Regions from separate parts of the Ochrobactrum teleogrylli genome, predicted to be linked through region 2. Evidence: predicted binding sites of a transcription regulator. Region 2 holds the regulator's gene; each other region holds the start of a gene.
What was found. The regulator PhoB, encoded in region 2, activates phosphate uptake and scavenging genes when phosphate is short. The targets are predictions, from matches to a motif close to TGTCATNNANCTGTCAT.
Positions count from the first base shown of each region.

Region 1: phnF (phosphonate metabolism transcriptional regulator PhnF) is a predicted target of PhoB. The motif match lies at 1,718-1,734, and genes of this name have one in related genera.
Region 3: WIX40_RS13185 (DUF2794 domain-containing protein) is a predicted target of PhoB. The motif match lies at 2,429-2,445, and genes of this name have one in related genera.

Region 1 is NZ_JBBHKQ010000001.1:1,871,015-1,875,172, reverse strand. It holds gene ssb (single-stranded DNA-binding protein) at 330-854, shown strand; gene phnF (phosphonate metabolism transcriptional regulator PhnF) at 973-1,716, opposite strand; gene phnG (phosphonate C-P lyase system protein PhnG) at 1,879-2,373, shown strand; gene phnH (phosphonate C-P lyase system protein PhnH) at 2,373-2,996, shown strand; gene WIX40_RS08770 (carbon-phosphorus lyase complex subunit) at 2,999-4,108, shown strand; gene WIX40_RS08765 (alpha-D-ribose 1-methylphosphonate 5-phosphate C-P-lyase PhnJ) at 4,105-4,158, shown strand, end outside.
Region 2 is NZ_JBBHKQ010000001.1:2,970,766-2,974,923, forward strand. It holds gene WIX40_RS13885 (hypothetical protein) at 1-1, shown strand, start outside; gene WIX40_RS13890 (cell wall hydrolase) at 82-1,029, opposite strand; gene phoB (phosphate regulon transcriptional regulator PhoB) at 1,665-2,351, opposite strand; gene phoU (phosphate signaling complex protein PhoU) at 2,494-3,216, opposite strand; gene pstB (phosphate ABC transporter ATP-binding protein PstB) at 3,312-4,133, opposite strand; gene pstA (phosphate ABC transporter permease PstA) at 4,149-4,158, opposite strand, start outside.
Region 3 is NZ_JBBHKQ010000001.1:2,819,148-2,823,305, reverse strand. It holds gene WIX40_RS13200 (ABC transporter permease) at 1-144, shown strand, start outside; gene WIX40_RS13195 (Bax inhibitor-1/YccA family protein) at 378-1,160, shown strand; gene WIX40_RS13190 (GNAT family N-acetyltransferase) at 1,278-1,817, shown strand; gene WIX40_RS13185 (DUF2794 domain-containing protein) at 1,979-2,371, opposite strand; gene WIX40_RS13180 (DUF1223 domain-containing protein) at 2,840-3,574, opposite strand; gene acnA (aconitate hydratase AcnA) at 3,829-4,158, opposite strand, start outside.

The DNA of each region.
Region 1 (4,158 bases), 1.1 Mb from region 2:
GTGACGCGCTTTGTTGTATCTTCGGCTGTCGCTATGCGGCGGGTCAGGCATTCTCCTCGTTAGTCACTGGACCTCGTTAGAAATGAGGGATGTTTTGTCGATTTGATGCCACAAGCACTTGCATTTTGAACAAAACAAGAACATAAACTCTGTGGACATTGACCATTCCCCGCCCGGGAAATTGAGCGTCATGCGCGCCAGTCCTGTAAGGTGGGTAATTGAGTTTCAGGTGATGGCGCAATTCATGCGCCTGATCCTTCTTTAGGAAAGCGCTCTTGTGAGGATTTCAGATCCGGCGAGGCGCGCATGAGACCCGGAGTAGGTTTTCGATGGCTGGTAGCGTCAACAAGGTCATTCTGGTCGGCAATCTCGGTGCCGATCCGGAAATTCGTCGTCTGAATTCAGGCGATGTGGTTGCCAATCTGCGTATTGCGACCTCGGAAAGCTGGCGTGATCGCCAGTCCGGCGAGCGCAAGGACCGCACCGAATGGCATAGCGTTGTTATTTTCAACGAAAACCTTGCCAAGGTCGCAGAGCAATATCTGAAGAAGGGTGCCAAGGTTTATATCGAAGGCGCGCTCCAGACCCGCAAGTGGCAGGATCAGAACGGCAACGACCGTTATTCGACGGAAGTTGTGCTACAGAAGTTCCGTGGTGAGCTTCAGATGCTCGATAGCCGTGGTGAAGGCGGCGATCAGGGCCGTTCTTTTGATCGCGGCAGCGGTGGTGGACGTAATCAGATGTCGGATTATTCCGGCGGTGGTGGCGATTTCGGTTCGTCCGGACCGTCTTCTTCGGGTGGCGGCGGTGGCGGTGGGTTCTCCCGCGATCTCGACGACGAAATTCCATTTTGATGAATCTAACGGGCGCTTTAGGCGCCCGTTTCATTATGGTTAGACGGTTTGTTAAATCGGAACCTTATAAATTAATATTATCTAACTGAATAATAAAGAAATTTCCGAGCTTATCAGCTCAATATGTATCGATCGAAAACTCCATGCGATCCGCAGAAAACCGCGTCAGAGAATATTGAAGAGGCTGACCGTTCGTATCGACATTGATGGCGCGTGCCATCAGCACGATAGCACCGGGCGAGAGCTTCAGATGTTTCAGGTCATCTGAATCAGCGTGCTGGGCAGATATGGTTGTCGATTTGCGGAAATAATCCTCGATACCAGCTTTCCTGAGCGCCCAGGTAATAGACCCGTTTTCAGCATAGTCAGCAGCAAAATCGGGAAAGCGCGCCGCATCCACCCAATGCGTTGCGCGCGATACAGGGCGTCCATCGGCACTATGCGCCGTCTCAAGCCGCGTGACTTCGCTTCCGGCGGCGATGCCCAGGGCTTCGGCTATTTCGGCGGTCGCGACTTCGGTGCCGCTGCTGAGCAATATGCCTTTGACTTCGCTCGCCTGCGTGCCCAGTGACTGTGAAATGCGGGTGCGTGGCCCGATCTGGTAGGTCAAACGCTTTGCATTGGCGACGAATGTGCCGCGACCCTGTTCGGCACGAAGTACGCCTTCCTGCGTCAACGCGGCAATGGCGCTGCGCACCGTATGGCGGTTGACGCCGAAGCGATCCGCAAGCTCCATTTCGGCAGGCATGCGCGCGCCGGACTGAAGTTTCCCGGCCATGATGTCGCCGCGTATCTCATCGGCAATCTGCCGCCAGATCGCCACGCCGCTATTTCTTTCAATTCGTCTGGTCTTTGTCATCAACTGTCATCGTCCTGTCATTGGCAGGGAGTAATAATTTTGTTATTGTATGGTTGTCTAGATAAATAGACAAATATGCAAGGCAAGTCAACGGAATTGAACAGGGCGGAAAAGCTCATGCAAACGACAGAGCCCAAGGCAGGCAATGGCACTGCCGCCGGTGGGATGCACGCCTCGGCCAGCAACGACAAGTCCGGCAACAGCAAGGCGCTTGACGCGGTGCAGGCTGCACGACAGGCCAGCATGGCAACGCTTGCGCAGGCAAGCGGCGAAGAGCTGAAAGCTTTCTGGCAGAATTGGTCGGACAAGCCTGATTTCGAAATTCTCCGTGGTCCGGAAACAGGACTGGTAATGCTGCGCGGCCGTATCGGCGGCGGCGGTGCGCCTTTCAATGTCGGCGAGGCGACGGTGACGCGCGCGACTGTGCGTCTGACCGATGGTTCCGTCGGGCATTCCTATGCTCTCGGTCGCGATCAGGAAAAGGCACGACTGGCCGCTTTGTTTGATGCGCTCTGGACCGACGAAGCGCGCCGTGAAGCGGTGGAGCGTCAGGTCCTCGACGTCTTGCGCAACCGGCTGGAACAGGCCGACACAAAACTGCGCAGCGAAGCTGCTGCCACCAAAGTTGATTTCTTCACCATGGTTCGGGGAGACAATTGATGCTGCATTCTTCACCCCATTCGTCTCCGGCCTTCGAAGGTGGTTTGGCAAATCCGGTCACCGACGCCCAATCGGCATTTCATGCCGTCATGCATGCGATGGCCAATCCGGGCCGCGTCTACGCTCTGACCCGGGCTGCCACGCCGCCCCAGCCATTGACGCCGGAACTGGGCGTCATAGCCGCCACCTTGCTCGACCATGATGCCACCGTCTGGTGCGACCGCGCCATTGCAGCCGATGCAGACGCTACAGCCTGGCTGACATTTCAAACCGGCGCGCCGCAGGTTGAATCTTCCGCTTCTGCGCAATTCGCATTGGTTACCGATGCTTCGCTGTTGCCGCCCTTGGCTGAATTCTCGCAAGGGCAGCCGGAGTTTCCGGATCGTTCGACAACGGTGGTTCTTGCGGTCAAGTCGTTTGAGAGCGGGCAGGGCCTTGTTCTGAAGGGGCCGGGCATTAACGGTGAGCGGGAAATTCACATCGACGGTCTTCCGCAGGACTTCGTTTCGCAATGGCGAGACAACGGCGCACAATATCCGCTTGGCGTCGATTTGGTTCTGGTCTGCGATGGCGCGGTCATCGCATTTCCGCGCACCACGCGCATAATCAAACTGGAGGGCTGAACATGTATGTTGCCGTAAAGGGTGGCGAAACAGCCATTCGTAACGCCCACCGACTTCTCGATGATCGCCGCCGGGGTGATCGTGCTGTGCCCGCACTGCGTCTGGATCAGATTGTCGAGCAGCTTGCACTCGCCGTTGACCGTGTGATGGCGGAAGGTTCGCTCTATGATCGCGAGCTGGCCGCGCTTGCCGTGCGTCAGTCGCGTGGCGATCTGATCGAGGCCATTTTCCTCGTGCGTGCTTATCGCACCACATTGCCGCGCTTTGGGTATTCCCGCCCAATGGAAACCGGGCAGATGCTGATCGAGCGCCGCATTTCCGCGACCTATAAAGATCTTCCGGGCGGCCAGATGCTCGGCCCGACCTTCGACTACACCCACCGTCTTCTCGATCCGGATCTGGCGGGAGACGTTGCTGTGCCAGAGCCGGAAGCACGCGAAACCGAGAAGGAAGAGACGCCCCGCGTCACCGATATTCTCGGCGCGAACGGCATGATCGAGGACGATGGCTCCCTGCCGGAAGGTCATGAGCCCGGCGATCTGACACGCGAGCCATGGACATTCCCGATGGAACGCGATCTGCGCTTGCAGGCGCTGGCGCGCGGTGATGAAGGTTTTCTTCTCGCGCTCGGTTATTCGACCCAGCGCGGCTACGGCAACACCCACCCCTTCGTCGGCGAAATTCGCATCGGCGAAGTGGAGGTCGAGTTCGACGTGCCGGAGTTGGGCTTTGCCGTCTCGCTTGGCCGGGTGCAATTGACCGAGTGCCAAATGGTGAACCAGTTCAAGGGCTCCTCAAAGCAGCCGCCGCAATTCACGCGTGGCTATGGTCTGGTGTTCGGCCAGAGCGAACGCAAGGCCATGTCTATGTCGCTCTGCGACCGCGCCTTGCGGGTTCGTGAATTCGATACCGACGTGACCGCGCCCGCACAGGATGAGGAATTCGTCATTTCGCACTCCGACAATGTGCAGTCGACCGGCTTCGTCGAGCATCTGAAACTGCCGCATTACGTCGATTTCCAGGCTGAGCTCGAACTCATCCGCAGCATGCGTGCTGAATATGAGAAGACGCAAAATCAAGCAGAATCTCCAGTGAAGGAGGCCGCAGAATGAGCGATCTGGCCAATTACAATTTCGCCTATCTGGACGAGCAGACCAAGCGC
Region 2 (4,158 bases):
ATAGCGATGGAATGCAGAACTCAAATAAAAAATGCGGGCCAATCGGAAAGATTAGCCCGCACCAAATCTGTTCAACTCAACTTATAGAGGCGTTTCCGGACGGTCCTGCGACAGAAGCAATGCGCCGATTGCATCGACCTGCTTCTGGTCTGCCGCCGCATAGCCAAGCGATTGCGGCTGGCTTGCCGGTGCCGACGTATCGAATTGCGGCTGATAGGACGCGACCTGCTGAATTTGCGGCTGCGCCGTCGCTACATCGTTGTTATGCGCAAGGCGATTGCCCCGCGCCTGCGGTCCAAGGCCGCTGCCACGCACAGAGGTTTCCATCTTGGACGCATCCGCCAGCGCGACCTGTACGGTTGGCGCTGCTGCCGGAACCGGTCCCGCCTGCGGCAAGGTCACGTCATAGGACGGGTCTTGCGGCAGCGACGGCGATTGCGGCGAATAGGCGAGCGCGAGGTTATATGGTTCCTGCGGCACCGGATTCTGCAACGAACCGTCGCGATTGCGTTTTTCGTAGAAGGAATTACCGCCGGCAACCAGCACATAGTGCATGTTGTTGTAGGGGAACTTCAGGCCTGCCGTATGGAAGAACATGGCGTTCTTCAGCTTCGGATGGCGCTGGCCTTTCAGCACGGCGTCGGCTGCGGCCTGAACATCGGGCAGCTTGCTGGATTCCATCTTGCGGGTGAGAACGCCGGGCGCGAACTGGTTCTTCTGGCCGACGACGCCGCAAATCGTATCGGGATAACGGCCCGATGCGAGGCGGTTCATCACAACCGTGCCGACAGCCATCAGACCATCGGAACTGGAGCGGTTCGATTCGAAGAACATGGCGCGCTCGAGGCACTCCTTGTCCCTTGCCGTATAGGTATAGGTCTTGACACCGTTGACCGACTTGACGTGACTTACGGCCGCCGTCTTCTCGGTCTTGGCTGTGGTGCCGGTCGTCGTGCAGCCCGTCACTACGAAGGGCGCTACGAGCAGTCCTGCCAATACAGGCAGCTTCCAATTACCAGCGCGCGTCAACGGCTCAGTCTCATATTCAGGACCCTTAACTGAAGCAGTCGATCCGAAGGCCAAAAATGACCAATACGGGTCTAGCTGCGGTGCAAGTCAAAGCAGGCTAAGATCAAAAATCAAACAACCTGCCATCGCTCGTCTTCTTCAAGGTTTTGGAATTTTTAGGCCAAAAAAAGGCAATGGGTCAAATTCCGAAATTGCTGAAACCATCGAAATGGTCGCAAATGAAACCCGAATCACGAGCGCAATTGTCCACACAAACCATTCAAAACTATTAATATTTTCTTAATGAACCTGCGGAAAAGAGATAAACCTTTGATTTGATGGAAATGATATTTCCTCAATACAGGTCACAACCCTGCCTTAATTCGCAACTGCTGTAAAATTTTGATATATCTTGCTTCATCAGGTTGGGAAAATCTGCGGCGTAACTGTTTTAGCAAGTCCTGCGCCGGTTCCTTCAACTTTGATACAAGAAGCGTAACATTCCGTGAGATTAGCGATTTACAGCCGTTTCAGCGTCTCCCGGACCGAATCGGCTGGCAAGGATAACAGGCCGCAAGAGCGCTTCAGAAAGTGATCGAGCCCGCCTTTCGATGAGGAAAGACGGGCTCGAAAAGAAGTTTTTTATCGACGCACGATCAGCCGAAAGAATATCCCGCGCCGCGTACCGTGCGGATCGGATCGAGCGCACGACCCAAGTTGATGGCCTTGCGCAAGCGTCCGACATGGACATCCACGGTGCGATCATCGACATAGATATCCGGTCCCCAGACACCGTCGAGAAGCTGACTGCGCGAGAAAACGCGGCCCGGCGACATCATGAAATATTCGAGCAAACGGAACTCCGTCGGTCCAAGACGGACTTCCTTTTCCTTGCGGTAAACGCGGTGCTGCTGACGGTCGAGCACCAGATCGCCTACTTTCAGAACATGCGACAGCAGGCTTGGATTGGCACGGCGCAGCATCGCCTTGACGCGGGCCAGGAGTTCCGGTGTCGAGAAGGGCTTCACGACATAGTCGTCGGCCCCGACGCTTAAACCCCGAACGCGTTCGCTTTCCTCGCCGCGCGCGGTCAGCATGATGACCGGCAGGCGTTCCGTCTCCGGCCATTGGCGCAGACGGCGGCACAGTTCGATGCCCGATACGCCGGGAAGCATCCAATCGAGGATGAGGAGATCAGGGACGTTCTCGCGCAGCGCGATTTCGGCCTCGTCGCCGCGCAGCATCGTGTCCACCTGATAGCCTTCGGCCTCAAGATTGTAGCGCAGCAGAACGCTCAGCGCTTCTTCGTCTTCCACCACAGCGATTTTGGGTACCTGTGACATCCATTATTCCCTATCTTAAACCGGCGAGCGGAAGATACACGTCCCCCCATCGACCGCGTGCCGCCGCGCTATTCACACATTCTCCACCGCATTTGGGAGCAATCCGGCAATCTGCCCTGATCGCTTCAAATGCAGCGCTTACTCAGGGCTTGCGTGCCTCATCCACGACGATGCCGTGGCTCAGGTCTTCCTTCGGTCGTTCGGCAGGCATCTGCAGGCCGGTCACGATGTAATAAACGGTTTCCGCGATGTTGGTCGCATGGTCGCCGATGCGCTCGATATTCTTGGCGCAGAACAGAAGATGCGTACAGGCGGAAATATTGCGCGGATCTTCCATCATATAGGTGAGCAGCTCGCGGAACAGCGAGGTGTACATGGCGTCGATCTCGTCGTCGCGATCACGCACGACATTGATCTGCTGCACCGAGCGCGACGAATAGGCGTCGAGCACGTCTTTCAGCTGGGTCAGCGCCAGTTCGGCGAGCGTTTCCAGACCGCGATAGAGCTTGACCGGCTGGCGGGATTCCGAAACGGCGGCAACGCGCTTGGCAATGTTCTTGCCCAGATCGCCAACGCGCTCCAGATCGGCGGAAATGCGGATCGAACCGATGATTTCGCGCAGGTCCACCGCCATCGGCTGGCGCTTGGCGATGATCATCACGGCCTTGTCGTCGATTTCGCGCTCGCTGGCATCCAGGATCAGGTCGTCGGAAATGACGCGCTGCGCAAGGGCGTTGTCGGCATTGACGATCGCTGCGACCGACTGTTCGACCATACGTTCCGCATGTCCGCCCATTTCGGCGATCTTGTGGGTGAGAAACTTCAGTTCCTCATCGTAGGAACGAACGGTATGCTGAGACGGCATGGTAGACCTCGTAATATAAATTGCGGGGAAGCCGCACTTCTGTTTGTTCTGACGCAATCCGCGCGCAAGGGTTGCTTTCCCCTGCCCCCGGTTTGTTAGCCGAAGCGTCCGGTGATGTAATCCTGCGTGCGCTTTTCCGTCGGCGCAGTGAACATCGTTTCCGTGTCGCCCACTTCGACCAGATTGCCGAGATGGAACATGGCGGTGCGCTGCGAAACGCGGGCCGCCTGCTGCATTGAGTGCGTAACGATGACGATGGTGTAGTTCTGGCGCAGTTCGTCGATCAGCTCTTCCACCTTGGCGGTGGCAATCGGATCAAGCGCCGAGCAGGGTTCGTCCATCAGGATGACTTCCGGGCTAACCGCGATCGCACGTGCAATGCACAGGCGCTGCTGCTGGCCGCCGGAAAGGCCCGTGCCCGCATCGTGCAGGCGATCCTTCACTTCCTCGAACAGACTGGCCTTCTGCAGGCTGGTCACGACGATTTCCTCCAGATCGGCCTTCGTGCGGGCCAGACCGTGAATGCGCGGGCCGTAGGCGACGTTCTCGTAGATCGACTTCGGGAACGGGTTCGGCTTCTGGAACACCATGCCGACACGGGCGCGCAGTTCCACCACGTCGATCTTCGGATCGTAGATATCCTCATTGTCGAGCGTGATCTTGCCAGCGATGCGGCAACCTTCAATCGTGTCGTTCATGCGGTTGAGCGAACGAAGGAAGGTGGACTTGCCGCAGCCGGAAGGACCGATCAGCGCCGTCACCATCTTTTCCGGAACATCCAGATTGACGTCGAAAAGGGCCTGCTTCTCACCATAGAATACGCAAACCTTGTCGCCGCGCATCTTTACGGAACTGGCGTTGGCGTTCATCTTTTCTCCTACGGCTTTCTCGAGAGTTCGTTCAGTCATCAAATTCATAGCTTCGACTCCCGTTTACCAGCGG
Region 3 (4,158 bases), 150 kb from region 2:
ATCATGAAGCTTAAAGCGCAATTCCTGCCCGATGTGGCGCTAAAGACCGTGGTGGTTGCGCTGGTGCTGACCGTCGGTTTCGGGCTGGCCGGGACATGGCGTGTGCTGGGACAGAAGCCTGCGCAGGTTCTCAGAACAATATGAGTTATTTGTAATGCGGCGAGGGCGCAAAGCGTAAGCTATTGGAACCTATGGAGAATGCAGCCCGATTTTTCAAACCGGCCCTCGCGTTTTTTTACAGGCGGTACTTGTACGTGAGGGCCATAATCCCCATAATGTCAGGCAGGCATGCTGGGGTCCCGCCAGCGGCGCCTGGCGGCGGCTCGCCGGAATGAGCGCCCCGACACCGGACGGGACATGGCAAGAGGATTTAAGTCATGGCTGACTTTCGCAATATTCAGGCGCAGCAGAGGCCGGTAGGCGGCGCTCGCGCCGATGCAGGCATCGATCAGGGTTTGCGCAGCTATATGCTGGGCGTCTACAACATGATGGCTATCGGCCTGGCCGTTACCGGCCTTGCCGCATTCGCCGTTGCGGCACTCGCAACGACGACGGACCCGTCCGCAGCCGTCGCGCAGCTTGCCAATGGCAAGATGCTCACGGGCCTTGGCGTTGCGCTCTACACTTCGCCGCTGCGCTGGGTGGTGATGCTTGCGCCGCTGGCGGCAGTGTTCTTCCTGAGCTTCCGCATCGAACGTCTTTCGGTCTCGACCGCTAACGCCGTCTTCTGGGGCTATGCAGCTCTCGTCGGCCTGTCGCTGTCGTCGATCTTCCTGGTCTTCACCGGCCAGAGCGTCGTTCGCACCTTCTTCGTGACGGCTGCGTCCTTTGGTGCGCTGTCGCTCTACGGTTACACGACCAAGCGTGACCTGTCCGCTATGGGCTCGTTCCTGATCATGGGCCTGTTCGGCCTGATCCTGGCTTCGGTCGTCAACATCTTCCTTGGCTCCACCGCGCTGCAATTCGCAATCTCGGTGATCGGCGTTCTGATCTTCGCAGGCCTCACCGCCTACGACACCCAGTCGATCAAGGAAATGTATTACGAAGGCGATGCATCGGATACGCAGGGCCGCAAGATCGTTATGGGCGCGCTGCGTCTCTATCTCGACTTCATCAATATGTTCACCTTCCTGCTGCAGTTCATGGGCAACCGTGAATAGTCGCTGGATCAGGTTCTGAATGAAAAGGGCAGCGGAAACGCTGCCCTTTTTGCTTTTGTCCGGTCGCTTCCTGATGCATTCTGGAAATGTGTAAAATCATTTCTCCGGTTCTGCCTCATGCCCATCGTCCGCGATTTCCACCCCACCGACATCGATGCCATCACTGCAATCTATACCGAAGCCGTGTTGAACGGCTCCGGTTCCTACGAGGTCGAGCCGCCGTCGCGCGAAGACCTGCGCCAGCGCTTTGAGGGCTTCGTCGCGCAGGGTTTCCCTATTCTGATCGCGGAAGAGGATGGTGTGGTTCTGGGGTATGCCTATGCCAGCTATTTCCGCACCAGACCGGCCTATCGCTGGCTTGCAGAGGATTCGATCTATATCGCGCCCGAGGCCAAGAAGAAGGGCGTGGGCAAGCTTCTCCTGCGCGAACTGATCGAACGGGCCACCCAGCTCGGCTTCCGGCAGCTTTTGGCTGTCATCGGTGATGGCGAGAACAATATCGGCTCGGTGCGGCTGCATGAAAGCATGGGTTTCGTGCATTGCGGGCGGATTGAGGGTTCCGGCTTCAAGCATGGGCGCTGGCTGGATACGGTGCTGATGCAGCTGCCGCTCAATGGCGGGCGCACGCTGGAGCCGGGAGCACCGCCGCTTTCATAAATCAAATGGCGAGTCAGTGCACCTTCGACAGGCTCACCCTTCGACAAGCTCACCCTTCGACAAGCTCAGGGGAGGGCGTTGCAGACTACGCTCCCCTCATCCTGAGGAGCCGTTGAAAACGGCGTCTCGAAGGATCGAAGGATCAAGGAACCGAAGGCTAATCAGGCCTCGACGAGTTTCAGGCTCTTGTCGAAAACGCGCAGCACGCGGTCCAGTTCATGGCCGCGCTTCATGATCAGTCCGCTTGCAGCGATGACCGCGTAAGCGCCTTGCTTTTGCGCGAGCTTGGGATTTTTCTCGATCCGGAACAGCGGAACCTCGCTGGCGCGTCGGAAGATGGAAAAGACCGCCCGGTCGCTCAGATGGTCGATAGCGTAGTCGCGCCAGGCACCGGCGGCGACCATGCGGCCATAGATGTTGAGAATCTTGCCAAGTTCATGCCGGTCAAAACTGATGGCGGTGGGAACCGGCCTTGCGCGGTCGAGAGAGACGACCTTTGGCGACGCGGACGCGTTGGACGAGGATGATGAATCCTCTGCGCTTGAAATATCCATGTCCTTCCTTTCAGCCCTGTAGGTGGCGAAGCGGCAGGTGCGCTTGAAACGAAACGCATGACAGGAGGGTGATGCTTTTGTGAAACAAATTCAAGTGCGGGAAGGCGCGGCACCGTTCAAATGACCGGGATTTCCCTCATAAAACGCTGGATTTTGCACGCGGGCCGCTGTGCATTAGCTGTTCACGAAAAACGAAAGTCTGTCGGCAATGGTGATCGTTGAACACATTTTCGCCTTGTCAGCTTCGCATTCCAGCCTGATTATGGCTTCAGCATCTACGTGTTGCCTGAGACGGTTCGGTTCGGGTATGTCCGACCCCAAGCCCCCCGCCCAAAGGACTGCCCGAGCCGAACCAACTTTTTCGTCCGACCGAGCCGCAACACCAGATATTCCCGCAATATGACAGCTAACTTCACCCCATCCGGCCCGATGCCGAATAGATAATGGCTTGCGGCCGAATGCCTGCGATCAGAACCCGACCGGCGCTTTCTGCTTGAACATGGCTGCGCCATGAATGCGCCCGAGCGAGTTGTCGTCCCGGGTTTCCTGAAGAATGACCGCGCAACCGGAAACATCCTTACGCTTCAATTCGGAAGCAGGGAGCTCGATTTTCAGCGGCTTGCCATCCCACATGCCGATCGTGTTGATCTCACTCACCGTGTTTCGGTAGGTGATATCCTGACCGGCATTCTCGCCTTCAGTGATTGGGATGGTGACCGCATCGCGGAAATAGAACAGAACGACATGCACCGGCGACTTTGGCTTTTCGCCAGCCCCGATCTCGATGGACAGACGACCATCGTCGAGCCGGTTGATCGCAACCGGCACTGTCAGCTTGTCGGCGGCGACCTGTGCCTCGATCGCGCCCGCATCGCGCCCATTGACCTCCGCCTGACCATTGATGATGGCCTGCGGCGTATAGATCATGCGCGCGTTGAAGGAGTTACGGTAAGCATTCTGGCGGTCGGTATTATCCTGAGTGGCAAGCGTGTCGCGCCACCCCATATAATCCCAGTAATTGACGTGGAACGACAGCGCCAGCACGCTGGGGTCATCGGCGAACTTGGCAAAATTATCGTCCGCCTTCGGGCAGGACTTGCAGCCCTGACTGGTGAAAAGCTCTACCACCGCGGTTTTCTTGGGCGCTGCTTCAGCCGATGCAGAACCCTGCATGGAAACGCAACCGGTGAAAGCCAGCCCCAGAACGGCGCAGACATTGCGCCAGCCCGGCAGGGAATCGCCGGTCAGCCATGTGGCTGTTCCATAGAATGAGGGCTGAACGGTCACTTTGTATGATCCTGCATTAATTGACGATGACATCTATTATGTAGGAATTACGCCGATCAATGGGAATTCACGTTGCGGTGAGATTCAGCGGCGAGTGTGCTCTATTTGCGTCAGAAACGAAAAGGCCGCCGGATTGCTCCGGCGGCCTTTTTGTTTCAGTCGGGCGCTGATTAAGCAGCGAGATCACGCAGAACGGTCTGCAGAATGCCGCCGTTCTTCATGTAGTCGAGCTCGTCCAGCGTATCGATGCGGCAGATGAGCGGAACCTTCTTCACCGAGCCGTCGGCATAGGTGATGGAAGCTTCGACCTTCTGACGCGGACGCACATCGGCCAGACCTTCGATGGTGACGATTTCGTCACCCTTCAGGCCCAGCGTCTGCCAGCTCGTGCCTTCCTCGAAGACGAAAGGCACAATGCCCATGCCGACGAGGTTGGAACGGTGGATACGCTCGAAAGACTGCGCAATCACGGCCTTCACGCCAAGCAGGTTGGTGCCCTT